Regions from separate parts of the Paracoccus albus genome, predicted to be linked through region 2. Evidence: riboswitches for the same ligand, from Rfam matches in the RefSeq annotation. Region 2 holds a riboswitch; the other holds the start of a gene.
The links. Region 2 has a riboswitch for thiamine pyrophosphate ahead of PAF20_RS00760 (YkoF family thiamine/hydroxymethylpyrimidine-binding protein). Riboswitches for the same ligand answer to the same signal wherever they lie in the genome.
Positions count from the first base shown of each region.

Region 1: another riboswitch for thiamine pyrophosphate. It lies ahead of thiM (hydroxyethylthiazole kinase); the one in region 2 lies ahead of PAF20_RS00760 (YkoF family thiamine/hydroxymethylpyrimidine-binding protein).

Region 1 covers NZ_CP115775.1:1,472,094-1,487,216, reverse strand. Annotated here, with positions in the region: gene PAF20_RS07420 (NADP-dependent malic enzyme) at 1-513, shown strand, start outside; gene PAF20_RS07415 (mannose-1-phosphate guanylyltransferase/mannose-6-phosphate isomerase) at 689-2,155, shown strand; gene PAF20_RS07410 (phosphohexomutase domain-containing protein) at 2,152-3,525, shown strand; gene PAF20_RS07405 (hypothetical protein) at 3,667-4,971, opposite strand; TPP riboswitch at 5,090-5,186, shown strand; gene thiM (hydroxyethylthiazole kinase) at 5,252-6,040, shown strand; gene thiE (thiamine phosphate synthase) at 6,037-6,648, shown strand; gene thiD (bifunctional hydroxymethylpyrimidine kinase/phosphomethylpyrimidine kinase) at 6,645-7,451, shown strand; gene tenA (thiaminase II) at 7,448-8,137, shown strand; gene PAF20_RS07380 (xylulokinase) at 8,405-9,781, shown strand; gene PAF20_RS07375 (substrate-binding domain-containing protein) at 9,952-10,863, shown strand; gene PAF20_RS07370 (sugar ABC transporter ATP-binding protein) at 10,887-12,395, shown strand; gene PAF20_RS07365 (ABC transporter permease) at 12,392-13,339, shown strand; gene PAF20_RS07360 (ROK family transcriptional regulator) at 13,336-14,517, opposite strand; gene PAF20_RS07355 (sugar ABC transporter substrate-binding protein) at 14,648-15,123, shown strand, end outside.
Region 2 covers NZ_CP115775.1:144,305-159,427, forward strand. Annotated here, with positions in the region: gene PAF20_RS00695 (sugar transferase) at 1-289, shown strand, start outside; gene PAF20_RS00700 (CreA family protein) at 323-784, opposite strand; gene PAF20_RS00705 (DUF2585 family protein) at 796-1,347, opposite strand; gene PAF20_RS00710 (metallophosphoesterase) at 1,344-2,105, opposite strand; gene serA (phosphoglycerate dehydrogenase) at 2,212-3,801, opposite strand; gene PAF20_RS00720 (phosphoserine transaminase) at 3,905-5,050, opposite strand; gene PAF20_RS00725 (hypothetical protein) at 5,237-5,578, shown strand; gene PAF20_RS00730 (ABC transporter transmembrane domain-containing protein) at 5,575-7,386, opposite strand; gene PAF20_RS00735 (5'-methylthioadenosine/S-adenosylhomocysteine nucleosidase) at 7,445-8,074, opposite strand; tRNA gene PAF20_RS00740 (tRNA-Leu) at 8,112-8,197, opposite strand; gene PAF20_RS00745 (ABC transporter substrate-binding protein) at 8,303-9,286, opposite strand; gene PAF20_RS00750 (ABC transporter ATP-binding protein) at 9,290-10,030, opposite strand; gene PAF20_RS00755 (ABC transporter permease) at 10,023-10,814, opposite strand; gene PAF20_RS00760 (YkoF family thiamine/hydroxymethylpyrimidine-binding protein) at 10,818-11,429, opposite strand; TPP riboswitch at 11,422-11,533, opposite strand; gene PAF20_RS00765 (FGGY-family carbohydrate kinase) at 11,618-13,234, opposite strand; gene PAF20_RS00770 (ABC transporter substrate-binding protein) at 13,409-14,893, shown strand; gene PAF20_RS00775 (ABC transporter permease) at 14,900-15,123, shown strand, end outside.

The DNA of each region.
Region 1 (15,123 bases), 1.3 Mb from region 2:
CTGGACCGGGGTCCCTTGTTCCTCGCCGATACGCAGGTCAATCTTGACCCCGATCCGCAGCAGATCGCCGAAACTGTGATTGGGGCCGCCCGGCATATGCGGCGCTTCGGGATAGAGCCGAAGATTGCACTGTGCTCTGCCTCGCAATTCGGGAACCTGGACAGCGAAACCAGCCGGAACATGCGCGCTGCGATGGAGATATTGGACGGCATGAACCTCGACTTCGAATATGAAGGAGAGATGCCCGCCGATGTGGCTCTCGATCCGGATCTGCGCGAAAGGCTGTATCCCGATGGCCGACTGAAGGGCCGCGCGAATGGTCTGATCTATGCAAATGCCGAAATCGCCAATGCGGCGCGCAATATGCTGCGTTCTGTCGCGGGCGGGCTGGAGGTCGGGCCGATCCTGATGGGGATGGAGAACCGCGCCCATATCGTCACGCCGGGCATTACCGTACGCGGGCTGATGAATATCTCGGCACTCGCCGGCAGCAATGTGTCCAGCTACGGTTGATTCCCGAAGCGAAGGGCAGACGGGCTCGCGCGGAATTGAACACCGCGCGAGCCGTCGGCTGTCGGTGCATTAACCCATTCTGCGTTGCCTTGCCGTGACGCCCGGCATAACGTCCGGACGTATTGTGGCGCATCGGAAAGATGTCGTCACTGTCCGAAAAGTCGAGATATTCCGCGTGACTACTAAAAATTCCACCAAGCTTTATCCGGTCATTCTGTGCGGTGGGTCTGGCACGCGCCTTTGGCCGCTGTCGCGAAAATCCTACCCCAAGCAATTTGTTCCACTTCTGGGCGATACGACCCTTTTTCAGCAGGCGGCGCAGCGTTTTGCCGGCGATGGCGAACAGACGGAATGGCAGTCTCCGGTGATCGTGACAGGGGCGGATTTCCGCTTTGTTGTGACAGAGCAATTGCAGGAAATCGGCATTGACCCCGGCGCCGTCATTATTGAACCAGAGCCGCGCAATACTGCGCCTGCCGTGCTGTCAGCGGCGCTTTATCTGATGGCCAGCGATCGCGACGCCGTGATGGTCGTCGCACCATCGGATCACGCAATACCGAATTCTGCGGCCTTCCTTGCTGCGGTCAGGCGTGGCTTGCCGGCGGTGAGCGAAGGCAAGATCGTCACATTCGGGATAACTCCGGACCGGCCAGAAACGGGCTATGGCTATCTCGAACTTGCCGCTTCGCAGGATGAGTCCGGTGGCACGCGCGACCTGCTGCGCTTTGTTGAAAAGCCGGACGTGGACAAGGCGCAGCAGATGCTGAATTCGGGTAATTTCCTCTGGAATGCCGGCATTTTTCTGGCCCGCGCGGCCGATATGGTCGAGGCGTTTCGTCAACATGCGCCGGATGTCGTAGGCCCCGTCACACAATCGCTTGGCAAAGCCGTTGTGGATCTGGGGTTTCTGCGGCTGGCGCCCGATGATTACGCCGCTGCGCCGTCAATCTCTGTCGATTATGCGGTGATGGAAAAGGCGGATAACCTTGCCGTCGTCCCGTTTTCCGCCGGCTGGTCCGATCTTGGCGGCTGGGACGCGGTGTGGCGCGAACAGGGGCCGGATCAGGACGGCGTTGCCCTGTCCGGTCCGGCGGAGGCGATAGATTGCCGCGACACCTTGCTGCGTGCCGAAAGCGAGGGGCAGGTGCTGGTCGGGATCGGGTTGGAGAATATCGTTGCCGTGGCCATGCCTGATGCCGTGCTGGTTGCGCCCAAGGACCGCGCGCAGGATGTGAAGAAGGCTGTTGATCTGCTGAAAAAACACAAACGGCCACAGGCAGAAATCCTGCCGCGCGACTACCGCCCCTGGGGCTGGTACGAAACGCTGGTTCTCGGCGGGCGCTTTCAGGTCAAACGCATCGTCGTCAATCCCGGTGCAGCGCTGAGCCTGCAAAGCCACCACCACCGGGCAGAACATTGGATCGTGGTCGAGGGCACGGCGAAGGTTACGATTGATGACAAGGTGCAACTCGTGACCGAAAACCAATCGGTCTATATCCCCCTTGGTGCCGTTCACCGCATGGAAAACCCCGGCAAGCTGCCTATGGTCCTGATTGAGGTTCAGACCGGCAGCTATCTGGGAGAGGATGACATTATTCGCTACGAAGATATCTATGCGCGCGGGCAGGGGGCAAAAGGCTGATGCGCCTGAACTGCTTCAAAGCCTATGACATCCGGGGCAGGCTGGGCGTCGATCTGGATGTCGATATCGCGCATCGCATCAGTCGTGCCTTCTCGCAGGCCCTTGCTGCTGAACGTGTCGTGCTCGGGCGCGATATCCGCGCATCATCGGCAGAGTTGGCAGACGCCGTCGCCGACGCCTTGATCGCGGAAGGGTGCGAGGTTCTGGACCTTGGGCTTGCAGGTACAGAAGAGATGTATTTCGCTGTCACCCATTTCGATGCCGATGGGGGGATAGAGGTCACCGCTTCGCATAATCCGATGGATTATAACGGCATGAAAATGGTTCAGCGCGGCTCTGCCCCGCTTGGATCTGCTTCGGGGCTGAACCACGTGCAGCGACTGGCAGAGGCGGGCGAGTTCGGGCCGGATAAATCCGGCGGTAGGCGTCTGGACGTCGCTGATCAGGCGCGGGTGGCCTATGTGGCGCGGGTGATGGCGTTTGTCGACACTGAGGCTTTGCGACCTATGAAGATCGTCGTGAATTCAGGCAATGGCGCTGCGGGTCCAACCTTTGATGCCATAGCAGCGGCGCTTGCGTCACTTGGCGCACCGCTGGAGTTCATTCGCCTGCATCATGAACCCGATGGCAGCTTTCCGAACGGTATCCCGAACCCTCTGCTGCCTGAGAATCAACCAGTGACCGCCAAGGCCGTACGCGAGGCCGGTGCCGATATAGGGGTCGCCTTTGACGGCGATTTCGACCGCTGCTTTTTCTTCGACGAGCAGGGAAAATTCATCGATGGCGAATATATCGTTGGTCTTCTGGCTGCTGCCTTTCTGGCGAAAGAGCCGGGCGCGACCATCGTTCACGATCCGCGCGTCATCTGGAATACGCAGGACATCGTTGCCAAGGCCGGTGGCACTGCCATTCAGGCCCGCACCGGTCATGCATTTCAGAAGGCGGCGCTTCGTGAACATGATGCCGTCTATGGCGGTGAGATGTCGGCGCATCACTATTTCCGCGACTTCGTTTATTGCGACAGCGGCATGATCCCTTGGCTTCTGGTGGCAGAACTGATGGGACGTTCCGGCAAGCCGCTCTCGGCGCTGATAGACCAGCGGCGCGCGGCCTTTCCGTCGTCCGGTGAAATCAACTTTGTCGTGACCGATGCCGATGCCGCCCGCGACCGTGTGGAACGTGCATTCGCGAAGCAGGCAAAGGGCCGCGATGAGATGGACGGGTTTTCACTGGATATGGGTGATTGGCGCTTCAATCTGCGTGCGTCGAATACCGAACCGTTGCTGCGGCTGAACGTCGAAACGCGAGGGGATCGCGATTTGCTGAACCGCAAGGTCGCCGAGCTTCGCGCGCTGATCGAAGAGGGCTGAGGCCGCCGCGTTGCTGTCAAATTCGCTCTCTGCTCTAGCATCTCGGGTGTGACACCGAAGCAGTCGTCGGCTGTCAGCGGCAATAGCAGATAAACGGCTCGGCGTCGGTTCCAACTGCGCCCGCGGATGTCGAACAATCCATCAGAGCGTCAGCGAAAACACGGCCGCCCCGGCAAGCCCTTTTTGCAAGCGGATGTGCCCACGATCGTTAACTGTGAGGTAGCGATCACCGGCCCGCAGACGAAATTCCAAAACCGACTGGCTTTCGATCATGAACCTCGCGGCTCTGGCATTCTCTGGCCCGACTGCAAGCCCGCCCTCCGGCTCGGTCTGGATCGGAAGGCGCAGTTCTTCGGCAATGCAGAACAAGCGCAGTCGCCCCGACCTGATCTCTGGGTGCAGGGGAACTTCGCCGATCTTGGGGTCGCGACGGCCGGGCCGGATTATGTCAGTCATCGCGTCATAGACCATCACCTGATCCGGCCCGAATCCCAGAACCGGCCTGCTGCAAGTCAGGGCCGCTGTGGCATGAGTGAAGGCGTTTCGACCCGCCAGCGTTCGGATATGAGGGAAAGCCGAGCGGTAAAAGGATAGTACGGCCTTCACCCCTTGCTTGTCCTTGAGTTGCGCGGCCACGGGTTCCAGCCACTCAGGGAACTCCCGTGCAATGGCGCGGGGTGGCAGGCGCAGAAACTGCGGCAATACCAATGCGGGATGTTGATCGGCGGCGCGGCGCAGGACCTCTCTTTTCCGGATGGCGCTCCGGCGGCGTGCGGTGCTTATGGAGCGGCGTAGTGCGGCTATGTCGTCATTCCGGCATGCGTTGATGATCTGTCCAAGAACGGCACTTCCGGCGAGGACTTTCATCACGTGATGCCCGGCGCCATAAACAGGGGCGATGCGGCTGCGCGGGCAGATCGACACGATCTTTCTGGCGTGCCAGTCGTCGCGCGATTGCCAAGGGTCGTGAAGGATATATACCTTGCCGCTTACCTCATCGGCCCGGATACCCATTCCTGACATGTCGGGGCGAAAGTAATCCTTCCAGCCCGGTGCAATGGCACATTCAGCGGCGTCGATAGACCATTGCGGTTCACAGGCAATCACCTGAGTGGCGCCCAGCCGCGCCGAATGCTTCAACGCGCCATAGCCCCCCATAGAACTGCCGAAAGTCACCACGGTCCTATAATCGCGGGCAATCGCGCGGATCGCAGCAACAGCGCGTTCCATGCTGTTGACCGGGAACCAGTTCGGGGATTTTGCCATGATACCGATGGCGCTGATCCCCAGTTTGGCCAGCGGCGCATCCGCAAAAAACCTTTTGCCCTCGGCCAGCATCTCCAGATTGCCGAAGGTGATTACCAGATGGCTGCGACCAGCGGGCTGCGCGACGACGCGGATCTGGTCATCCTCGAAAATGATGCGGGTGTCGGCAGGGTGGGTCACGGACGGGTGTTGGAAAAGGAAATTCTCACGCAGCAATTTTGCACCTGACGCTGCGAAGGACAAGAAGTCGGGAGATATCCGAAGCTTGACGTTTACCCTTGGTCATGCCAGCTATGCCGCGATGCGACAGGGGCGCTCGGATCTATCCGGGCTGAGAAGCACCCTTTGAACCTGAACCGGACAATGCCGGCGTAGGGAGGCGCAGGAAATGGCCCGCGCCTGTCGTTCGCCCTTTCCCGTGTTCCTCTCACTTTGCGCCGCGCGAGAGAGGGAGAAAACGATGAACGAACCGGGTCTCTACCTTGCAAAAATGCGCGAAACCGCGCCGCTTGTGCAGAACATCACCAATTACGTGGCGATGAATGTCATGGCCAATGTGATGCTGGCGGCAGGTGCCTCGCCCGCGATGGCGCATGCGGAAGACGAGATGGAGGAGTTTGCCACTTTCGTGTCTTCGCTGACGATCAATATCGGCACCTCCTCGGGGCCGTGGGTACGTTCGATGCTGATGGCGGCCAAGGCTGTGGCGGCTGCGGGCAAGCCTTGGGTTCTGGACCCGGTCGCCGTTGGTGCGACATCTTTCCGCCGCGATCAGGGGGCGAAGCTGCTGGCCCTGCGCCCGGATGTCATTCGCGGAAATGCCTCGGAAATTCTGGCTCTGTCGGGTGCGCAGGCGGCGGGCAAGGGCGCCGATGCCGCTGACGAGGTCGCGGCGGCAGAGGCGGCGGCACGGACTCTCTCACGGGATCACGGGATCGTCGTTGCCGTGACCGGGCCGGTGGACTTTGTCACCGACGGATCGCGCGCGGTTCGGGTGGCCAATGGTCATGAGATGATGCCGCGCATCACCGCGCTTGGCTGCTCGCTGACCGGCATTGTAGGCGCCTTCATCGCCGGACAGCCTGCGTTCGATGGCACGGTCACGGCGCTGTCCTATTTCGGACAGGCCGGAGAGGTGGCAGGACGCAGCGCCGCAGGGCCTGCCTCTTTCCAGACGGCATTCATAGACGCGCTGTACCAATTGCAGCCCGAGGATGTGACGCGGGGCGCGAGGATCACGGCGGCATGATCCCGCCCATCTGTTTTATCACCGACGCGGATGCGCCGCGCCCGATTGTCGAACAGGCAATTGCGGCCGCTCGCGGCGGGGTCGGCCTGATCCAGCTGCGTCACAAGACACTGCCGGATGCCGAATTTGCTGAAATCGCGCGTCGCCTGATGGCAGTCCTGCCAGAGCACGGTGCGATGCTTGCGATAAATGACCGGATTGAGGTGGCGCAGGCGGTTGCTGCCCCGGCCCTTCACATAGGTCAGGGCGATGGCGATCCCGCGCGGATCAGGAAACGGATCGGGCCGGATGTGCTGCTTGGCCTGTCTGTCGAAGATGCAGGCCAGCTTGCGGCTGTGCCCAAGGGCGTGGATTACCTTGGCGTCGGCCCTGTGCGTGCGACCGCCTCGAAACCTGACCATGCCCCGCCGATCGGGTTGGACGGGCTGGCCAGGATTGTCGGGCAGAGCAAGTTGCCCTGCATTGCAATCGGGCGGCTCGTTCAAGGCGATATTCCAGACCTCAAGGCCCTCGGCGCGGCAGGCATCGCCGTCGTGTCCGCCATTTCCCGCGCGGAAGATATGGAAGCAGCGGCAAGGGGCCTCGTTCAGGCATGGGGGCGGGCATGATCCCCAATATCCTGACAATCGCTGGCTCCGACTGCTCTGGCGGGGCAGGGATACAGGCGGACATCAAGGCAATCTCGGCGAATGGTGGTTATGCGATGAGTGTGATCACTGCGCTGACGGCGCAGAACACCAAGGGTGTTCACGCCGTTCACCTGATCCCGGTCGAGATGATTGCGGCGCAAATCGCTGCGATACGCGATGACATTGCGGTCCACGCTGTGAAGATCGGGATGCTCGGCACGGCCGGGATCATCGACTGCGTATGCGAAGGGCTGCTCGGGCTGGATTGTCCTATCGTTCTGGACCCGGTGATGGTTGCCAAGGGCGGTGACAGGCTGTTGGCAAGCGATGCGGTATCGGCGCTGCGCGACCGGCTGCTGCCGCGCGTCGATCTGATCACCCCAAACCTGCCGGAAGCCGCAGATCTTCTGGGCGCGCCGGAGGCCACTGATCGTGATCAGATGGAAGGGCAGGCCGGCGCTTTGCTGGCACTTGGCCCGGCTGCCGTACTGCTGAAAGGCGGGCATCTGGGCGGCGATGAAAGCCCTGACCTGCTGGCGACATCAGACGGTCATGAGTGGTTAACGGCACAGCGTTCGCGAACGCAAAACACGCATGGAACAGGCTGCACCCTATCAGCAGCACTCGCCACATTTCTGGGCCGCGGTTTGTCAGTGTCAGAGGCGGTCAGGCAGGCCAAAAGCTATATCTCAGGCGCGATAGGTGCCGCAGACCGGCTTTCGGTCGGCAGCGGTCACGGCCCGGTCCATCATTTCTACGCCGCAGAAGGAACAAAGCGATGAAATTCACCGAACAACTCACCCAAGACACAGCAGATCTTCGTCGCCAGATCCTCGATATGCCCTTCAACCGGCAGCTTGCAGCCGGTACCCTGCCGTCCGAGGTGTTTCGCGGCTACATCATTCAGGACGCGCATTATCTTGAAGGTTTTGCCCGCGCGCTGACTCTGGTGGCTTCAAAGGCCCCGAACCCACAGGCTATCGCCCAGCTTGCAGGTTCCGCCACCAATGCCGCCGCGGTGGAACGTTTGCTGCACGGACACTACATGGGGCTGTACGGCGTCACCGATGAGCATTTTCGGCAGGCCGGCACATCGGCGGCCTGCGATCACTACGTCGCGCATCTGATCCGCTGTTGTGCCATCGGCGATTTCGCGGAAGGGCTGGCTGCCGTGCTTCCATGCTTCTGGATCTATCACGATGTGGGTCACGCCATCGCGGCAGAGGCAGCACCCGGTAATCCTTATGCCGAATGGATCGCGACCTATTCGGGCGAGGAGTTCACCGAAAGCGTGAACCGGATGCTGGCACTGACCGACAGTATCGGCGCTGCAATCGACGACGCCGGACGGGACAGAATGCGCCGGGTCTTCGCGCGAAGCTGCTGGCACGAATGGCGTTTCTGGGACAGCGCCTATCACCGGCAGGACTGGCTGATGCCGCAGGCAGAGTTGATTCCGGCTGAATAGCGACGGACCACAATCCGCGTGATCTGCTTATCTGATGATCGACAGCCCAGGCGGGCGGTTACGTTGACGTTCAGGCAGCGGCTTTACTTTTGGGCAGCGGCAGAGAACGGCTTTTACGATCGAAGCTGGAAGGCTATTCCGTGATCCGCCGCGTCCCGATCGCGTATTAGGCATGTTTGGGATTTTCCTTTTTCGAGCCCGCTGCGGCGTGTAGTTAATTAACCCAGAAAGCGGGCTGGAGAACTGGCCTTGTATCCGGGGGCAGTTATGGCGGCGCGGAATATCATCGGCATTGATGTCGGAACGACCACTGTCAAGGCGGCGGTCATCGCGCCCGATGGGCAGGTGTTGGACAGGTTTGCGCAATCCTATGCGACGCATCGCTCCGGCCCGAACCATGTAGAGCAATCGCCCGACGACTGGATGCGGCTTGTTTCTCAGGCACTGGATCACTTCGCCGGGTATGAGGTTGCGGCGATTGGTATGTGCAGTCAGGTCAACACGCATGTTTTCGTCTGTGCATCGGGCGAGGCATTGCGTCCCGCGATCCTTTGGCAGGATGGCAGGGCCGGCAAGGTGGCTGGCGAACTCGATTCCGGTATATCCGACGCGCAGAAAGAAGAGTGGTGGGGTTCGCCCATGCCGATTGATGCCAGCCATGCCATAGCGCGCATGGCATGGGTCGCGCGGCACGAGCCGGAAATATGGGGCAAAACGCGGTATGTCCTGCTGCCCAAGGATTTCTGTATCTGGCGTATGACTGGCGATGTGTCCACTGATCCGATTTCGAATGTCGGGCTGGTTGGCGCTGATATGGGTTATATCGATGGCGTACTGGCGCTTGTTCCGGGGGCGGCTGATCGTGTGGCACCCATTCGTGATGTAACTGGTGTTGCGGGTACGATGGCATCCGGGCCGTTCCGTGGCGTTCCCGTCGTCAATGGCACGATGGACGCCTGGGCCGGTCTGGTCGGTGCAGGTGCGGGACGCGAAGGCGTAGCGGTTTACCTCAGCGGCACAAGCGAGGTCATGGGTATTTCTTCTCGCGCCGTCAGACCCTCGGAAGGCGCTATCGTTTTTCCGGAATATCAGGGCCTTCGTATTCATGCCGGCCCGACGCAATCGGGCGGAGATGCGGTTCAATGGTTCGCCGGTGTAAGCGGCATGACCCTGGCCGAGATGGCAGAGGCGGTCGCGGCCACGCCGCGCAGTCAGGCGACGCCGCTTTTCATGCCCCAGCTGGAGGGAGAGCGTGCCCCGCTTTGGGATGCCGATCTGCGGGCTGGGTTCCTGAATGTGTCGCGCCGGACTGCTCGCGCTGATTTCTGCCGCGCAGTCTATGAAGGCGTGGCACTTTCGGCCCGTCATGCACTGGAGGCCGTGCGCCAATCTGCAGATACAGAGGTCGGGCTGATCCATTGCGGTGGCGGGGGCTTCCGCTCTGCGGCGTGGAACCAGATCCGCGCCGATATCCTGGGCGTTCCACTTAAGACGATAGGTGCGGCAGAGCCGGGGGTGATGGGCGCCGCCATGATTGCCGGGATCGGTTCGGGCCAGTTCGCCGATTTTGCAGATGCCGCGGCTAGGCTTGCGTCGGCGGGGGGGGGAATATCTGCCCGATCCCCGACAGCAGCCATTCTATGACGAACTGTTCGGCATTTATAAAGCAGCGCTGACCATCGCCGGCGGATTGGGCAAGCATCTGTCACAGCTTGCTGCACAAAGGGGCTGACAGGATGGTGTAGCAATTTGCTGCGATTTGACTGATACATGATCCGACAAACGATCCACTCTGCTGACCGACAGGAGGACTCATGATCCAGAAATTCGCCCTGACCGCCGCCGTTCTTGGACTTTGCACAACCGCCGCACTTGCGCAATCGGTTGCCGTGGTCACGCCCTATCTGGCCCAGCCCGGCACTCAGGCCGCGATTGAGGGTTTTGAGGCATCCGCGGCCGAAAAGGGATGGGAGGTCAATGTCGTCGATACCGCAGGTGATGTTGCCGCCGTGATCAGCCGGATCGAGGATGCCGTGACACAGAATGCCGATGCCATCGTAATCGCGGTCGATCCGGCGCAGGTGAATGCGGGGCTATTGGCCGCATCGGACGCGGGAATACCGGTTGTCGGCCTGGATGCGGGGAACGACCCGCTGCTGGTCGCCAATGTCACGTCGAACGGCTATGCGATGGCTGCCGAAACCGCCGTCTACGCGGCCAACCGGATCGGCGGAGAGGGCAACGTTGTCATGTTCGTCTTTGACGCCTTCCCGCCGGTGCAGATCAGGGGTGTCATCGCCGATGCGGTCTTTGGCAATTTTCCCGATATCGAGGTGCTGGATCGTGTGACCCCCGATGTTCAGGACGGTGGCATCGCTGACAGTCGCGCCCAGATGGAAGCTATTTTGGCCGCGAACCCTGAACCCGGCAGCATAAAGGCCGTCTGGGCGGCATGGGACCAGCCCGCCCTTGGCGCTTTGCAGGCCATTGAGGATGCGGGTCGTGGCGACGAAGGCATCGTGATCACTGGTATCGACGCCAATCCGCAAGCCCGCGATGCCATCGCGCAGGGCGGCAGTTTCGAGGCCTCTGTCGCGCAGGATTTCGCGTCAATGGGTGCCGAGGCCGCAGAAGTCGTTGCCCGCGCGATTGCCGGAGAGGAGCAACTAACCAGCGTGGTTTATGTGCCGACCACATTGATAACCAAGGAAAACGCGGCAGAATAAACGGCTTAGCGGCGCGCGCGCTCATGCAGGATTTGGTCTTTGCCAATATGTCGAAATCCTATGGAGGGGTTCCGGCCCTTTCAGATGTGACCTTGCCTTTGCGGGCGGGGCGCGTTCATGCCCTGATGGGCGAGAACGGGGCGGGGAAATCGACCCTGATCAAGCTGATTGCCGGGGTCATTTCCGCCGACAGCATGAGCGTTGTGATGGATGGCCGCGCGGTATCATTGCGCGATGCCGCAGAGGCCCATGCCGCAGGTTTCCGCATCATCCATCAGGAGCTGAACATCATTCCGCAGCTATCAGTGGCGGAAAACATCATGCTGAATCACAGCTATCCACGCCGCTTCGGCGTCGCGGTCGATTGGCCGACGTTGCGCAAGCGGGCAAGGGCGGCTCTGCTCCGGCTGGGCGCGGATCACATCGACGTAAGTGCCTATGCGGGTGATCTTCCGGTTGGTGACCGGATGCTGATGAAGATCGCGGCGGCTCTTGTTGCAGATGGCCCGGCCCCGGTCCTTTACGTTCTGGATGAGCCGACCGCGGCGCTGACTGGAACGGAATCCGAAATGCTGTTCGATGTGATCGGACGGCTGAAGGCGGAAGGTGCGGCGGTGCTGTATGTCTCTCACCGTTTGGATGAGGTGATGCGGATTGCCGATGAGGTGACTGTTCTGCGCAATGGACGGCATGTTTCGACGCGTCCGGTCGGCGATACCTCCAAGGGCCGCATCATCGAAGAGATGACCGGGCGCGAGGTATCAGATGTGTATCCCGCGCGTCGTGGGAAGATCGGCGAGACCCCTTTGCTGCAACTTCGCGATGTTGCCGCGGAAGAGTTGACAGGCATTACGGTTGACCTGCATCCCGGTGAGGTTTTGGGTGTCACCGGGTTAGCCGAGGCGGGGCAGGGCAGGCTTTTGCAACTGCTCCTCGGCAAAAGCAGCATCACGGCCGGACAGGCGAGTTTCGATGGCATGCCACTTCCGCGATCCCCCTTCGCCGCATGGAAACGCGGCGTCGCCTATATCCCACGCGAAAGACGATCCGAAGCGCTGATGCTGAATATGCCGATCCGGTCGAATGTGGTTCTGCCCTATCTTTCCAGGTTCGGCCCGGTCGCCCGTAAGGGGGGCGAACGGCGTGAAACGCAAAGGCTGGCGCAGGATGTGCGCCTGAAATACAGCGGCACCGAACAGCCCGTCGGGCAGTTGTCGGGCGGCAATCAGCAAAAAGTGGTTTTTGCCCGTGCTCTGATGGGCGATCCCCGCCTGCTGCTGCTGGACGATCCGACGCGCGGCGTGGATGTGGGTGCCAAACATGAGATCTATGAACTGGTCCGCGAACTCGCGGCAACGGGCTGCGCCGTCATGCTGACCTCGACCGACCTGCAAGAGGTGATCGGCATGTGCGACCGCATTCTTGTTCTGCAAGATGGCCGGCAAACACATCTGCTGGATGGCGACGCGCTGACGCCTGCGACACTTCTTGCGCATTTCTATGACACAACGGACCAGAGGGCCGCGACATGACCAAGACCCTGCGCCAGTCCGGCACGCTGATCGGTTTTGCGCTGATCATCCTGTTCTTCGCATGGCAACTGCCGGACACGTTTCTGACGGCGCGAAACCTGATGAATATCGGCCAGCAGGTCTCGATGCTGGCGGTGGTGGCGGCGACGATGACCATCGTCATGGTTATGAACGATTTCGACTTGTCGGTCGGCTCGATGGCCAGTCTTGCCGGAATCGTGGCGGCGGTGCTGTTTACCCTGGGTTATCCGGTCTGGGCCGGGATTGGCGCCGCGCTTCTGGTGGGTTTGCTGGGCGGACTGGTCAACGGCGTGCTGGTATCGGTGATCGGCATCCTGCCCTTCGTGGCGACGCTTGGGACGCTGACTGTCTTTTCGGGGCTCGCCTTTCGGTTGTCGGACGGCAAGACGATCTTTGGCCGCGACATTCCCGCCGGTTTTTCCGGGTTTGCCCGTGGCGGCTTGCAGATGGGTGATCTGAAAGTTCCCTTCCTGTCGCTGACGGCTGCGGCGGTGATACTCGCTAGCTGGTTCCTGCTTGAACATACCAGCTTCGGTCGCCGCCTTTACGCCATCGGCGGCAATCGAGAGGCGGCGCATCTGGCCGGTGTCCGTGTCGTGCGCCTGCGTCTTCTGGCGTTCGCGCTGACCGGTCTGGGCGCGGCGGGCGCGGGGCTGATGTATGCCTCACGCGTTGCCTCTGCCAATCCGACGCAGGGGTCGGGGCTGATGCTGGATGCCATCGCTGCCGTTTTCCTTGGTATGACCATGAGCCGGCAGAGCGAGCCGCGCGTGTTTTATACACTCTTGGGTGTGCTGATGCTGGGCATCCTCGACAACGGGCTGACGCAGTTAAAGGTGGACAGCTATGTGCGGGAAATCCTTGTCGGTGTGATTGTAATCGCGGCGGTATCTGTGGCGACCCTGTCGCGCCGGCGCAGCTAGGCGTCGTTTCCACCGGTCGCGGCGGGGCCGGTCTGATCCACAAGGAAATGTGCCCCGAACGGGACCGCGATGGCACCGATGGTGCGGGCGGCGCGGCCAAGCGTGCCTTCCATGATGCGCGGCTGGCTCATCCCGGAGAAATCGAAACCGGGCAAAGCGGCTTCGATCCGTTGGGCCAGATCGGCGCGGATATGCGATGGCATCCAGCCGTCGATCACCACGGCGTCCAGATCCAGCAAGGCGCAGCTTGCAGCCACCGCATGGGCCGCACTTGCCGATGCCTGATCAAGCCAGCGATCCAGCAGAGGGGCAGGGATGTCGTCAAAGCTTTCCTCGGTGATGATCCGGCCATCCTTCAGCCAATGCTCCATCACGCTGATCGAGGCCAGTTCGATCAGCTGCCTCGGCCGGCCCTCCCACCCGATGGGCATGGAGCCGATGGCGCCCGCATTGCCGGTCGGCCCGTCATACAGCCTGTTATCAAGCACCAACCCGCCGCCGATGAAATAACCGAAATAGAGGTGCAGGAAGTCTGAAGGAAGTTCGCCTTTACCGAACATAAGCTCTGCCCCGCAGGCGGCAGTTGCGTCGTTTCGGGTATAAACCGGCAGGCCGGATCGGGCTGCGATACGTTCGGCCAATTGCAGGTCGCGCCACCCCTCCATATGCGCGTCTGACATGCCGATCAGCGAACCCCAGTTCCACATCTCAGACGGGATGGCGATGCCGATGCCGCTTGCGCGGCGGCCATTCGGCGTGTCCATGATCTGGGCCACGGACTGCAGCACGAAATCCGCGACTGGTTCGGGTTCGGGTTGGGCATAGGTCTGCGGAAAAGCCTCGCGGACATTGCCCTTCATGTCGCCCAGGACGACCTCTGTGCTGCGGCGGCCCACCTTGACGCCTATGAAGAAAGCGCCGTCGGGGTTCAACTCGAACGGGATCGAGGGTTGGCCGACGCGACCGCGTATCGGATCACCACCGATAATCAGCCCCTCAGCCTCCAGCTTGCGGATGATGACGGATACGCCTTGCGGCGACAGCCCCGTTTGCGCCGCGATTTCCGCGCGCGACATCACACCGAAGCGATGCAGCAGCGTGATCACCAGCCGCTCGTTTCCGGCCCGCATACTGGTCTTGTTGTTGCCCTTGAACAGTGGCGTTGCCGAATCGGGCAATGTGACCCCTCCATCCCGTCTCCCTGTCTTCGTAGTTAAGCCAAGTTCCGAATAAATCAACTGAAATGATTTATTGACAGTGGATCAATCTGGCTTCATCGTGAAGGCCGCATATCCATGGGAGGATCACATGCGCTTTAACACCAAACTCGCTTTGCTCGCCGGTGCGGCTGCCCTGTCCTTCGGTGGCGCGGCCTCTGCGCAGGACACCGTCGGCGCTTGCCTGATTACGAAAACAGATACCAACCCGTTCTTCGCCAAGATGAAGGAAGGCGCCATTGCCGCTGCCGAGGAAAACGGGATCGAATTGTCGACCTATGCCGGCAAGATCGACGGCGATGTGGAGACGCAGGTTGCCGCGATCGAGACCTGCATGGCCTCTGGCGCGAAGGGCATCCTGATTACGCCATCCGACAGTCGTGCACTGGCCCCGGCCATCGAGCAGGCCCGGGATGCCGGTGCCCTTGTCATCGCGCTTGATACCCCGTTCGAGCCGGCGGAAACCGCCGATGCGACCTTCGCCACCGATAACTTCAAGGCGGGTGAGTTGATCGGTCAGTGGGCTGCCGCGACGCTGGGTGACGAGGCCGAAAATGCCAAAATCGC
Region 2 (15,123 bases):
CGAGCGGTTCCCCTCGCTTTATTCGACTATTCTGCGGTCTCGTCCCGGTGTGACCGGCCTTGCGACGTTGATCTACCATCGCCACGAGGACAGGATTATGGCGAAGTGTAAGACAGCTGAGGAAACCGAACGCGCCTATTACGCGCGCTGCCTGCCGACCAAGCTGCGGATTGAACTGGTTTATCGTCGGGCTGCGACCCCGTTCCTTGACCTGTGGATCATGTGGAAGACCTTTGTCGCGGTCATTCCGGGTTTCGATCGCCCGCGCCGGAAGCGCCGCGGGCTTTAACGAGGTCCAACCAACTATCTCGCCATTACGGGCTCACTCGGTCGCTGGTTGTGCGGGCTGCCTGACCGGCACGGTCGAAATCGCCATCTTGGCCGAACCTTCCGTCAATTCACTGGCGTGGGCCAGGTAAATCAGCACCTGATTTTCTTCATCGTAAATTCGCCGCACACGCAGCGATTTAAAGACCAATGAGCGTCCCTCACTGAAGACTTCCTCTCCATCCTCGCTGTCGGACACGTCGCCGATACGGATCGGACCGGTCTGGCTGCATTCGATGGCGCTGTTGGACGGGTCTTCGAACCAGTTTCCCTGACTCAACCGGTCGATCATCGAACGAGAGAAATAGGCGAGGTGACAGGTCACGCCTTCAACCTTCGGATCGTGAATGGCTTCGATCACGATATCATTGCCAACCCAGTCCACGCCAACCTCGGCCACTTCTTCGGCGAGCGCCGGGCTGGCAGCAAGAATCATCGCTGTGACAAGTTTTTTCATCTTTTTCCCCTTTATCCTGCTGATTGCCAGTTCCGGACCGCCTCCAGCGGCCAGAGCAGCATCAACACATTCAACAACAACCCGTCGCGGATAAAATAGATCGTAACGGCCTCGGCAACAAAGAACAGGGCGATCGACAACCAGACGGGCAATATGCGGGCCAGCCAGAAGCCGAACAACATGGCCAGCATGTCCGCGACCGAATTGACGATACTGTCGCCAAAATAGTCGAGCGAGATCGTCGTTGTCCTATAGCGTTCAATGATGGTGGGAGAGTTTTCGACAATCTCCCATATCGCCTCAACAGCGGTTGCGATGACAAGGCGTGTGCCAAGCGAAAGACGCCGCGCCACCAGCCATAGCAAGGCGTAAAACAGTAACCCATGCAGAACATGAGACGGCGTATACCAGTCGGTCAGATGCTGCGAGTTTTCGCTGCTCATACTGTCGCCATGCCACAGCTTCACATAGCCACATTCGCAGATCGGCAGCCGGTCCATCGCGAAAAGGATCGTGGCGGCAGCGGCGATAATCAGCAGAGAGATCAGGATGGACCATTTCACTGCGGTGCCTCCGGTCGAAGCTGCACCGGCCCGTTTTCCGTCAGGTGCCAAGCCCCTTCGCTGTCCAGCCTGACGGCGGTAGCGGGGCGGCCGTAACCCGCACCGCTGTCGATATTCAGCCGGTTTCCGTAATGCGTCGGCTTTCGGATGGCCGTGTGGCCGTGAACCACCAGAACACCGTGATCGGCACCGGATTCAAGGAACGGCTTGCGTATCCACATCAGGTCTACCGGCGACTGCGCCGACAGATCGACGCCCGGCACAATCCCGGCATGAACAAACAGGAAACCACCCGGATGCAGGAAATAGGGCGCAAGCCCGTCCAGCCAGACAGCATGTTCACGCGGGATCTTTTTCAGCGCTTCCTCATGCACATCTTCCAGCGGACGGATTTCCGCATCGGCGACGCCATAGGAGAGCAGGGTTGCGCCCGCCCCGTTGCGCTCATCCCCCGTCCAGGTAAAGCCCGAACGCGTGCCTGGATCTATCCAGCCGGGGTCCTCCAGAAAGCGGGGCAGCTTGTTGTCGTGATTGCCTTTGACCACCTGCCAGCTGCGGCCCTGTCCCATGCCATTCATCAGGTGGTCGATCACCGCCGGAGAATCTGGCCCGCGATCAATCAGATCGCCCAGATGGATGATATGCGCATCGGTCCCGCCGTCCTGGGCAATCAGACGATGGGTGTCGCGCAGCGCGTCCATGCGCCCGTGAATGTCGCCGATGGCGTAAACTGGTTCGAAAGCGGAACTGCCGGACATCGTGACCCTCGCATGAGATACAGGCGAAACGACAGGAAAGCAGGCGGAATGACAAGGGCCCGGCGCGGTATGCGCCGGGCCCTGTGATTTAATTGCTCGCGAAGGATCAGACGTCGAAGCGAAGTGCGCGCGCCTGAAGGAACTTGCCGGTGCCTTCAAGGGCCGCCAGCACTTCGGGTGAAATCGCCTCATCCAGATACAGGATCGCAATCGCGTCCTCGCCCGTGGCAGAGCGGCCAAGCTGGAAGTTGGCGATGTTCACGCCCATCTCACCCAATGTGCTGCCAAGCGCACCAATGACACCCGGCACGTCCTTGTTGCGGGTATACAGCATATGTTCACCGATTTCGGCATCGACATTGATGCTGCGGATCTGGATGAAGCGCGGCTTGCCATCGCTGAAGACGGTGCCGGCGATGGAACGCTCGCGCTCCTCGGTGACGACCGAGACCTTGATATAGCCGTCATAGACGCCCCCGGCTTCTTGACGCGTGGTCGCGACCTGAATGCCGCGATCCTTGGCGATGGCCGGGGCGGACACCATATTCACTTCCGGGTTCGACGCCTTCATGACACCTGCGATGACCGAGGCGTTGAGCGCATTGACGTTCATTTCCGACACGACGCCGTCATAGAGGATGTTGATCGACTTGATCGCATCATCGGTCATCTGGCCGATGAAGCTGCCCAGTTGACCGGCCAGCTTGATCCACGGCCCCATAACCTTGGCTTCTTCCGCGGTCACAGAGGGCATGTTCAACGCGTTGGACACCGCCCCGGTCAGTAGATAGTCGGACATCTGCTCGGCCACCTGCAGCGCCACATTTTCCTGCGCTTCGCTGGTCGAGGCACCCAGATGCGGCGTCACGACGACGTTCGGCAGGTTGAACAGCGGGCTCTCCGTCGCGGGTTCGGTCGCGAAGACGTCAAGTGCTGCGCCAGCGACATGGCCCGATTGCAGTGCCTCTGCCAGGGCGTCCTCGTCGACCAGACCGCCACGCGCGGCGTTGACGATGCGCACGCCCTTTTTGGTCTTGGCAAGGTTCTCGCGCGACAGGATATTGCGCGTCTTGTCGGTCAGCGGCACATGCATGGTGATGAAATCCGCCTTGCCGAGCAGTTCGTCCAGTTCGACCTTCTTTACACCCAGCTGATCGGCGCGTTCTTCCGACAGGAAGGGGTCATAGGCCAGCACCTTCATCTTCAGCCCAAGCGCACGGTCGGCGACGATGGAGCCGATATTACCCGCCCCGATCAGGCCGAGCGTCTTGTTGAAGACCTCCACCCCCATGAAGCGGTTCTTTTCCCATTTGCCGGCATGGGTCGAAACGGAAGCCTCGGGCAGTTGGCGGGCAACCGCGAACATCAGCGCAATGGCATGTTCGGCGGTGGTAACGCTGTTGCCGAAAGGTGTGTTCATCACGATCACGCCCTTCTTGGACGCGGCCGGAATATCGACATTGTCGACACCGATCCCGGCGCGGCCGATCACCTTCAGATTGGCGGCATTTTCCAGCAGCTTTTCTGTAACTTTAGTGGCCGACCGAATGGCCAGACCGTCATATTGACCGATCACCTCGGCCAGCTTTTCCTTGTCCTTGCCAAGCTCCGGCATGAAATCCACATCAATCCCGCGGTCGCGGAAAATCTGGACGGCGGTTTCCGACAGCTTATCGGATACGAGAACCTTGGGCATGTGATGCTCCTCTCAGCAGATGCGCGGGGCAATCGCCTCCATGCGCGTCTTTGGTGTAAAAATACCTCGGGGGTCCGGGGGCGGAGCCCCCGGTTCCTAACGATCAAGCCTGCGCGGCGATCTCTTCGTTGAACGCCCATTCGATCCAGGGCAGCAGCGCCTGAACGTCGGCGGTTTCAACGGTCGATCCGCACCAGATCCGCAGACCCGCAGGCGCATCGCGATAAGCACCGATATCCAGTGCCACGCTTTCCTTCTCCAGCCGCTTTGCAACGGCCTTGGCGAAGGCTGACCCGTCCTTGATGCGGTCATCGGTGAATTTCAGGCAGACGCTGGTGGTCGAGGCCGTCGCCGGATCCTCTGCCAGGTTGGCAATCCAGTCGCGGCTGGCGCAGAAATCCCAGACCGCCTGCGCATTTGCCGTCGCACGGTCTTCGAGACCTTTCTGCCCGCCAACCGACTTCGCCCATTCCAGCGAGACAAGATAGTCCTCAACACACAGCATAGACGGCGTGTTGATCGTTTCGCCCTTGAAGATGCCCTCGATCAGCTTGCCGCCCTTGGTCATGCGGAAGATCTTCGGCAGCGGCCATGGGGGTGTATAGCTTTCCAGCCTCTCCACGGCGCGGGGCGACAGGATCAGGACCCCATGCCCGCCTTCGCCGCCCAGCACCTTCTGCCAGGAGAAGGTCACCACATCCAGCTTGTCGAAAGGCAGCTCCATCGCAAACGCGGCCGAGGTCGCGTCGCAGATTGTCAGCCCAGCCCGATCCGCCGGGATCGCGTCGCCATTCGGCAGCCGCACGCCCGAGGTCGTGCCGTTCCAGGTGAACACCACGTCGCGGTCGAAATCGACCGACGCGAAATCCACGATCTGGCCATATTCGGCGGTCTGCACCTTCGCATCCAGCTTGAGCTGCTTGACCACATCCGTGACCCAGCCTGCGCCGAAACTCTCCCATGCCAGCATCTCGACCGGGCGCTCGCCCAGCAGCGACCACATCGCCATCTCGACCGCACCGGTATCAGATGCTGGAACGATGCCGATACGATAGTCCGACGGAACCCCAAGGATTTCGCGCGTCATCTCAATCGCCTTGGCAAGTTTTTCCTTGCCGATTGCGGCGCGATGCGAGCGGCCAAGCGGCGCGTCGGACAGCATATCCAGATTGTAATTGGGAATCTTGGCGCAAGGGCCAGAAGAAAAGCGCGGATTAGCCGGACGCGCAGCCGGTTGCGTATTCGCCATAACGTTACCCTTCCAGGCAAAAGCCCCTCGTTGGGGAGGGGTGTCCCGCTGCGGGGCATACTCCCATCAACAAAGATTCGGCAAGGGAAAATTTTGACAACGATCGATCCGGGGATCGTGAGTTGGTCCGAAGAATGGTTTGGTGTAACGCTTTGACAGGTTCAAACTACGCAGCAGGGTGTCATCATGCGCGTTCTTATCGTTACGTTCTTTCTGGCATTGTCGGCCTGTGTTCCCGAAACGACGACAGGGGTCGATTCTGACGCCCGACCCGGCGCGATGAATGCGCAGGAGCGCGCTGAATGTCAGGCCAAAGGCGGCGAGGTTGTGCAGGGACTGGGGCCAGCGGTATGTGCGACGCCCGCACCGGATGCCGGGAAATCCTGTCAAAGCGGCAGCGAGTGCAGCGGCGGGCTTTGTCTTGCAAAGCAAGAGGGGCCGGTCGGTCAATGCGCGCCGTCGTCAGCCACTTTTGGTTGCATGAGTGTCATGGAGAACGGCGAGAAGGCGATGATCTGTATCGACTAAGCCGAAACCGCTTCGTCAGCTGATTGGACAGGCACTCCGTCAGTAAATTGCAGCCTTGCAAGCCGTGAATACAGGCCGCCTTCCGCGATCAGTTCCTCGTGCTTGCCGGTTGCGACGATCTGTCCGCGGTCGAATACGACAATACGATCCGCTTGTTTCACGGTCGCCAGCCGGTGCGCGACAACGATTGTCGTGCGGCCTTCTGCCAGTCTTTCGACGGCCCGCTGAACCGCGTATTCCGATTCCGCATCAAGCGCCGATGTCGCCTCGTCCAGCAGCAATACTGGCGCGTTGCGCAGGATTGCGCGGGCAATGGCGATGCGTTGCTTCTGCCCGCCCGACAGCATGACGCCACGCTCGCCGACCTGACTGTCATAACCATCGGGAAGTGCGGTCAGGAACTCATGGGCATTGGCTGATCGCGCGGCTTCCTCGACTTCTGCATCGGTGGCGTCAGGGCGTCCGAAGCGGATGTTCTCTCTCGCGGTCGTGGCGAAGATCACCGGGTCCTGTGGAACAAGCGCGATCTGGCTGCGAAAATCGTGGCGGGCCATCTTGCGCAGGTCGATGCCATCCAGCGTGACACGTCCCTGTTGAGGGTCCCAGAAACGCTGCACCAACTGGACGACGGTCGTCTTGCCCGCGCCGGATGGACCGACAAGCGCAACCGTCTCGCCGGGCCGGACCGTCAGCGCGACGTCACGAAGGGCAGAATGGCCGGGACGCGACGGATAGCTGAAGGTCACATCCTCCAGCCGGATCTCGCCTCGAACCGGATCGGGCAGCGCTTTCGGTTGAGCGGGATCGGTCAGACTGTCTTCGGCAGACAGCAATTCCGCCAGCCTTTCTGTGGCGCCGGCTGCACGCTGAAGCTCTCCCCAGATTTCGGACAGCGCGCCGACTGCACCGGCGACCAGCACAGCGTAAATGACGAACTGCACCAGTTCCCCGACGCTCATCAAACCGGCGTCGACATCACGCGCGCCGATCCAGAGCACGCCGATGATACCGGCGCAGATCAGGAAAATGACAATCACCGTCAGCGCCGCCCGTGTGCCGATCCGGCGTTTGGCCGAACGATAGCTTTCCTCTGTCAGCTGGGCGAAATCGGCGCGGGTGGCACTTTCGTGGGTGAATGCCTGCACGGTCTGGGCCGCCTGAAGGGCTTCGGATGCCGCACCGGAAGACGCGGCGATCCAGTCCTGATTTTCGCGCGCAAGCAGGCGCAGCCTGCGACCCAGCCCGATGATTGGGATCAGGATCAACGGCACCAGAAGCAGCACCAACCCAGTCAGCTTGGCCGAGGTCAGGAACAGCATGAACAGCCCGCCGATCATCAGCAGGATATTCCGAAGCGCAACGGAAACGGATGATCCGACCACCGACTGAATGACGGTCGTGTCCGTTGTAATCCTGCTGAGGATTTCGCCGGTCAGGATGCGTTCGAAGAAGGCTGGTGACAAGGACAGCACGCGATCGAAAACGGCTTTGCGAATATCGGCCACGACACGCTCGCCCAGTCTGGTGACGAGGTAGTATCGCAGACCGGTTCCGACCGCCAAAAGCGCAACGATGATCATGGCCGCGCGGAAATATTCGTCCAGCAGAACAGAGCCGATGTCGAACCCGTCCACAACGCGGCGCACCGCCACGGGCAGAACAAGGCTGATGGTCGCGGTCGTTATCAGCGCAAGAAGTGCGGCAAACGCCATGCCGCGATATGGCCGCACAAAGGGCCACAGCGCAGCCAATGCGCTGACGCGGCGACTGGATGGTCGGTCGGAAGCTTGTTTTGGTGCGCGTGCCATGCGTGCCTGCAGGGATTGATCGCCTCGGTTTAGGCGGCTTGTGCCAAAGCGACAACCTTCAAAGGCTTATCCGACCGGATGACAAATGGTCGCGCAGCAGGTCGACGGCATCCGCAAGCTTCTGGTCGACCACATGCAGCAGCCTTGTCCAGTCATCCAGATGATGCAATTCCTCGACACCGTCAGAGATGCCACGCAGGGCAATAAGCGGCAGGCCGAATTTCTGACAGGCTCTCAGGATGGCGAAGCTTTCCATATCGACCATATCTTCGGCGATTTTGTCGTATTCAGCACCGGAAACCACATTGCTGCCTGTCGAAAGGCTGGCCGCGGGGATGCCCGGAATCAGAATACCCAGCGGAAGGGTTGAGGGAAGGTCAAGAAGCGGCGTGGTCCCTTTCTCGAATCCAAGGACTGAGGCGTCGATATCGCGCCAGCTGACCGAGACGGCCTGATAAACCGCCGTCTGCTCCAGCTTTGCGGACCCTGCCGATCCCAGCGACACCACGAGTTTCGGCAGTTGGCCGGCGGAATTTAGTTGCGAAAGGGCGATACCGGTTTCAATTCCAGCCTCAACCGGACCAATCCCGGTCATTAGCGGTTTGATACGTGATCGCAGGGCAGGACCGTATTCGGCCTCTGCCGCCATGATGAACAGTGTCGGCACACCGCCGAAATCCGTGATCATCCCCTCTTTTCGCCGATCTCTCACTGATGGGTCGATGTGGTGCGGGCCGCGGGACTCGAACCCGCACGGCCTTGCGGCCCAAAGATTTTAAGTCTCATGCGTCTACCATTCCGCCACGCCCGCAACCTGCTGAAAAGTTGATAAATTCCCTTTCAGTCGATGAAATCTATCATGTGTTGCGCCGAGGGCAAGGCGTTCGCCCGGAATTAGAGGTGAACGCCGCGGCCGCTAACGGGCAAGATAGTCGTTGTTGAACCAGCCGGTCATATCCGGCATTTCCGTTAGCGTGTTGCCGGTTTCGTCGCGCAGACCCTGTGCGTCAAGCATAAAGGCGGTGCTCTCTTTCAGCATCTGGGGGTCGATCAGACCGACAGGCTCACCCTCGTCTTTGAGGTAGCCGCCCTCGACCAATGCCGCCATCGAACCGTGGACAAGCTGTTCATCAGGCAGCATGCCATCCGTGGCTTCGATCAGAATGTCGGCGGCCTCTGCCGGGTTTTCCAGAGCAAAGGCATAGCCACGCTGCGTCGCTTTTATCAGCGCCTCTGCCGCCTCCGGGTGGTTTTCGATCCAGCTTTGATTCCCGCCTATCAGCGTGGTCTGCTGATCCGGGACACCATAATCTGCATATCTGAAGGATCGCTGCGGACGGTTCAGCAATTCGGCGTTCACGCCTTCCCATGTCAGGATTTCCAGGGTGAAATCGACGGTGCCATTCGCCAGTGCCTCATAAGCAGAGGTGCCCAGTGTCACGGTTTCAAATGTACCTTCCGCACCATCATGGCGGATCATGGTCGAAATCAGGGCGCTTTCCCATTCGGTGCCGAACCCGGCATAAGTCTTGCCATCAAGATCGGCGGGTCGTTGTATGGCCTCATTGTCGCCATTGACGACAAGCTGACCGGTTTCATGCTGGGTCACGGCCATGACAAGTTGCAGATCGGCACCTGCCGACCTTTGCGTAATAAATCCGATGATGCCAACAATCCCGAATTGCGCGACGCCCGACGCCACCAGCGTTCCAGCGGATGTGTCGGAATAGGGCAGAATATCGACGTCCAGGCCGGCTTCCTCGTACCAGCCTTTTTCTTGCGCGACATAGAGCCCGATGTGGTTTGTATTCGGCGTCCAGTCGAGCGCGACGGAAATCTGCTCTTGCGCAAAGGCGGAATAGGGCAGGCCGCTTATCAAAAGCGCGATCAGTTTCTTCATGGTTCAGTCTCCGGAGTGATTGAGAAGGAGGTCGAGGATGTGCCCTTCGATGTCATGGGCGGACTGGGGCAGGGGCCTGCCCAGCCTGGGTCGTGGCGCGCTCACCTCGATCTCGGCGATGACGCGGGCAGGCCGGGGTGACAGGATGTAGATGCGGTCCGACAGCGCCACCGCCTCGCGCACGTCATGGGTCACCAGCAGGGTGGTCCATCCGGCATTACGCCAGCGTTTCTCCAGCCATTTCTGAAGGCGGGCGCGGGTCAGCGCGTCAAGTGCGCCAAAAGGCTCATCCAGAAGCTGGATCGGGCGACCCTGTATGACCGTTCGCAGAAGCGCTGCACGTTGCCGCATGCCGCCCGAAAGTTGCGCCGGATAGTGCTTTTCGAACCCGGAAAGTCCGAATTCCGACAGCATCGGCACCGAAATTGACCGGGCTTCCGCGCGGCCCATCCCCTGAACCTCCAGCCCCAGCGTGATATTGTCGATGATCCGCCGCCAGGGCAGCAGCGCATCACGCTGTGGCATGAAGGCAAAGGCATTTCGCGGCTTTTTGCCGTCCAGCAGGATGGAGCCCCGGTCGGTGCTGATTTCATTGGTCAGCAACCGGAACAGGGTGGATTTACCGCAGCCCGATGGACCGAGGATGGACACGAACTCTCCCGCGCGGACAGTCAGTGATAGCCGGTCGAGGATTTGTATGCCGCCCATCTTCAGGGACACGTCGCTGATGGTCAGCTCAGACATTGCCGGCCCCTTGATAACGCCACCTCATGGCAAGGAACTGGGCAAGGACCACCAACCCGAAAAGCAGCAGTGTCAGCGCAGAACTGAACACGACGGCGGCAAGCATCAGGTCTGGGCGAAAGCTGTTCTTTGCGTTCAGAATGACGATACCGATGCCCGACCGCGCGCCGGCATATTCCGCGAATATGGCTGCGACGACCGCGTAGGTTACCGAAATGCGCAATCCTGAGAAGAAAAAGGGCATTGCGGAGGGCAGTCTAGCCCGGCGGAAAACTGTCCCGCGCGTCGCGCCCATGGAGCGCAGCAGTGCCTCGATCTCCGGCTCTGTCGAGTCGTATCCGTCGACAAGCGCCACCAGCATCGGAAAGAACGTCACCAACGCGACCAGCAGAATCTTGGGTGTCAGGTCAAAGCCGAACCACAGCACCATAAGCGGCGCGATTGCAACGAGTGGCAGGGTCTGGCTGATGACGAAGATCGGGAACAGCGCCTTGCGAAGCCGTGGAATGAAATCCAGCAGGACCGAAAACAGGAAAGCCACCGTGATCGAAAATGCGAAGCCAAGCAGTGTCGCCCGCAGCGTTGGAAGCAGGTTCCGGAAAAGTAATTCTCGGTTCGCCAGTATCTGTGCGCCGACCCGTGACGGCGCGGGCAGCACTTGTGGCGAAATGCCCGACAGACGGACATAGCCCTCCCACAGCAGAAGGGCGGCGGTAACGCTGAGAATTGCCGGCAGCGCGCGCGCAATTGCGACGCGGCCCCTCGACAGCATTTGAGCAGGCATGGATCAGTCCGTGACAGAGGGGCTGTTGGCCGAAACTGTCAGGTCCATTGTCACATGGCCCTCTGGCGGACCGAAGCGGCAGAAAGCCTGCTCAATCGTCGCAAAGACCGGACCGGCATCACCCTTGATCCGCGTGCAGAAATTCTTCGTACGATCAAAGCAGCCGCTTTGCTTTAAGAAGTCGATACAGCCGTAGATCTCTTCCATGTGGTCGCCGTCCCCCATCACATAGAGGGAGAACTGGGCGCGGGCGATTTCGCCTTTCTGCTGGGCGGCGGAAACGGCTTTCAGCGCTGCTGATTGACGGTTTGCCAGCGGCGTATCCGGTGCCGACAAGGCTTTGGTGGCGCATATCCGGTCGTCCGCCTCTCCGGGGCAGCCACGCGACAGGGTGCAACGCAGGACGATGTGATGCCGTGTTGATGCCGCAGCCGTGTACAGATCGCGCAGGGCGGGAAACAGCACCTCTGGCGCGCCAACCAGAAGAGTTGAAATGTCGTCTGTTTCCATGCGCAACTGATCGCGCCAGGGTCCGAGTGCCTCAAGCGATGACGTGATGACGGATACGAAGTCGTCCGTCATGGGATAAAGAGAAATCTGTGCGCCGATGAACATATGTCCTCCTTGCTACGCTGGCATGATCCAGATCAGCTTTGAGGGTCCGAGGGCCTGCGCCCCCATCTCAGCCACGGCAATACGCGGCACCCCTGGGTAATGGCTTAACACCACGCGGCGATGAGACTGTCAATAGGAGCCTTACGCTGGGGCAGCGCGGAGCTGCCGAGCGTTATGGTCAGCTCGCCTCAGACCTGCGTCGCCTTGCGCGCAATGGACTGAAGATCCTCCCATATACGAAATCGCTTGTCGTGTTTCGCGGCGACGGTTCCGCCCTTTGGGGGATAATGTGCGCTCAGCCGCGACATGTTGCCCATTGCCGTTGCAAGATCAGGATAGATGCCGCCCGCCACCGCGCCAAGCATCGCAGAGCCAAGCAATACCGGCTCTTCGCCTTCTGTTGCTGCGAACTCTATCGCCGATGCGTCGGCCAGCAATTGACGGATGAAATCCGACCGGCCAGCCCCGCCGCTGATGACGACGCGACCGACTGGCGCACCGGCCTTGGCCTGCGCCGCAACGATCTGCCGCAAGCCATAGCCGATACCGCATATGCCCGCGACATAAAGCGCGATCAGACTGTTCAGCCCACGCGACATACCCAGCCCGGCAATAACGGCGCGCGTGTCGGGATCGGCATGGGGCGATCGGTTGCCCATGAATTCCGGAACGATGTGAAGACCCTTGGCCAGATCAACGGGGTCCGCATCTTTGGCAAGCTCTTCCGCCTCTGACGCAAGCCACGCGGGCAGAGACATGCCCGCAGCCTTCGCCAGCTTCTGCGCCTCGGGCGTGAAAGGATGCAGGTCAAGCAATTGGTCGATTGCCGCGCCGGCGGCGGATTGCCCGCCTTCGTTCAGCCACATGCCGGGCACCATCGCGGAAAAATAAGGCCCCCAGACGCCGGGTGCAAAGACAGGCTCCGCTGTCGAGGTCAACATGCAGGATGAAGTGCCGAAGACGTAGCCCAGATTGGTTCGCGCACCGCCGCCTCCCTTAGCGCCGACGGTTCCGACACCGCCCGCATGTGCATCAATCAGGCCGGTGCCGACAGGCGTGCCGCGCAGCAGGCCCAACTCTTCTGCAGCGCGGTCAGTCAGGCCGCTGCCAAGCGGGCTGCCTGCCTCGCGAATTTGCGTGCCGATACGACTGAAGCCTTCTTCCGCCAGTTCGCCAAGCCCGATCTCATGGAAATAGGAGCTATCCCAGCCCCCTTCATGCGCAAGATAGGTCCACTTGCAGGTGACGGTGCAGACCGAACGCGACAGATCACCCGTTGCCTTCCATGTCAGGAAGTCGGTCAGATCCATGAACTGCCACGCGCGGTCAAAGACCTCCGGCCGGTTTTCTTTCAGCCAGAGCAGCTTTGGTGTTTCCATCTCTGGTGAAATGCGTCCGCCGACGAAATCGAGCACGCGATGACCAGTTTGGTTGATGCGCTTTGCCTGTTCGCGCGCCCTGTGGTCCATCCACACCATGATGTTGCGCTCGGGGTAAGCGGGGTCGCCGACCGGCATTGGTTCGCCGCTTGCGCCAAGCACGACCAGCGAACATGTCGCATCGAAGCTGATGCCCGCGATGTCCTCGGCGGCGACGCCAGCGGCGCGGACAGCCCCTTGCACGGCACTGGCCACCGCGGTCCAGATGTCGTCGCTGGATTGTTCAACGATATTGCCGCTTTCGCGATACATTTGGATATCGTGCCTGGCGGTTCCCTGAAGATAGCCCTGAGTGTCGAATACGCCCGCGCGTGCGCTGCCGGTTCCAACATCGACACCCACCAGATACCTGCTGCGATCCGCCATCCTGTCCCCATCGCGCTTTGCAGCATGTTTAGCATGGGCGCATCTGACTGCACCACTTCTGACAACGTGGCGGGCACCGAATTGTATCCACATGAATTAACCCCCGCCCCTCTCGTAAACCGGTGTGAACGTGACTAGTCTGGGTGCACATCACAATTCGGAAGGCCTCCTGCGATGAAACTTGTCCCGACCTTTGTCCTGGCCCTTGGTGCCGCAACGGTGCCCTTTGCCAGTGCCGCGCTTGCGCAAGCCAATCCTGATGCGATCATTCGGATCGGCTCGCTGTATGAACCGCAGAATCTGGATAACACGGCGGGCGCAGGGCAGGGCATTAACGAGGCATTCAATGACAATGTCTACGAGGCGCTGTTCCGCCTGAATGATGATGGCTCTGTCGAGCCCGTTCTGGCCGCCGATCACACGGTTTCAGATGACGGGCTGACGCACACATTTACGCTTCAGGATGGCGTTACCTTCCATTCCGGCGATCCGCTGACGGCGGCGGATGTGAAATATTCGATTGAGCGCGTGACGGCGGAATCGTCCAAGTCGTCGCGCAAAAGCAGCCTTGCCAGCATCGCCAGCATCGAGGCGCCTGACGACAAGACGGTCGTGGTCACGCTGGATTCCCGGTCAATTTCTCTGCCCTACAATCTCAGCTATGTCTGGATCGTTAACGATGCTGCCGGCGATATTTCCGCGACAGAGGATGGCACCGGCCCCTATGTCCTGAACGGCTGGCGTCGCGGTTCAGCGATTTCGTTGCGGGCTTTTGAAGATTATTGGGGCGAGGCGCCGAAGAACGGCGGCGCGGATATCAGCTATTTTACCGAAGCCGCTGCTTTGGACAACGCGCTGCTGACCGACGCGCTTGATCTTATCACCACGATCCAAAGTCCCGATGCCCTCGCACAGTTCGAGGACCCGTCACGCTATACGATTGCCGAGGGGAATTCGACGGTCAAACAGATCATGGCCTATAACGACCGAGAGGCCCCCTTTGACAATATTCAGGTCCGCAAAGCCCTGGCGCGTGGTATCGACAAGCAAAAGCTGCTGGAGGCGATCTGGGGTGATCGCGGCATGGTACTGGGCAGCTTCGTGCCGCCAACCGATCCGTGGTACGAAGACCTGACCGGCGTCGACGCTTACGATCCGGAAAGCGCCAAGGCCCTTTTGGCAGAGGCTGGATATCCGGACGGGTTCACCTTCACGCTTGATACGCCGAACTACGATCCCCACCCCATCACCGCAGAGTTTATCAAGGCAGAGCTTGCGAAGATCGGTGTGACGGTGAACATCAACATCATCACCGCGAATGAATGGTACACCAAGATTTATCAGGCGCATGATTTTGATGCGACGCTGCAAGAGCATGTCAATCACCGCGATATCGTCTTTTACGGCAACCCGGATTTCTATTGGGGTTATGACAATGCCGATGTCACGCGCCTGATCAAAGAGGCAGAGCAGAGCGGCACCGAAGAAGAGCAGACAGAAAAACTTCGCGAGGCGAATGCCATCATCGCGGAAGAAGCGGCATCCAACTGGTTCTTCCTTTATCCGCAGATCGTCGTATCGGCGGCCAATGTTACCGGCTATCCGCTGAACGGCCTGAACTCTCAGTTCTTCCTGCGCGATATAGAGAAAGCAGAATAAGCCCTGATGCGTCGCTATCTGCTGCGCCGGACAATCGTGCTGGCCCTGTCGCTGATCGCGGCGGGGCTGGTTCTGTTTGTGCTGCTGCGGCTGCTGCCGGGTGATCCGGCGGCTGCGCTGTTGGGCGTTGGCGCGGATGAGGCGCAGATCGCCGCCGCCAGAGAGCAGGTCGGTTCGGATCAGCCGATATTTGTGCAGCTTGGCCGGTTTCTGTCGGATCTGGCCCGTTT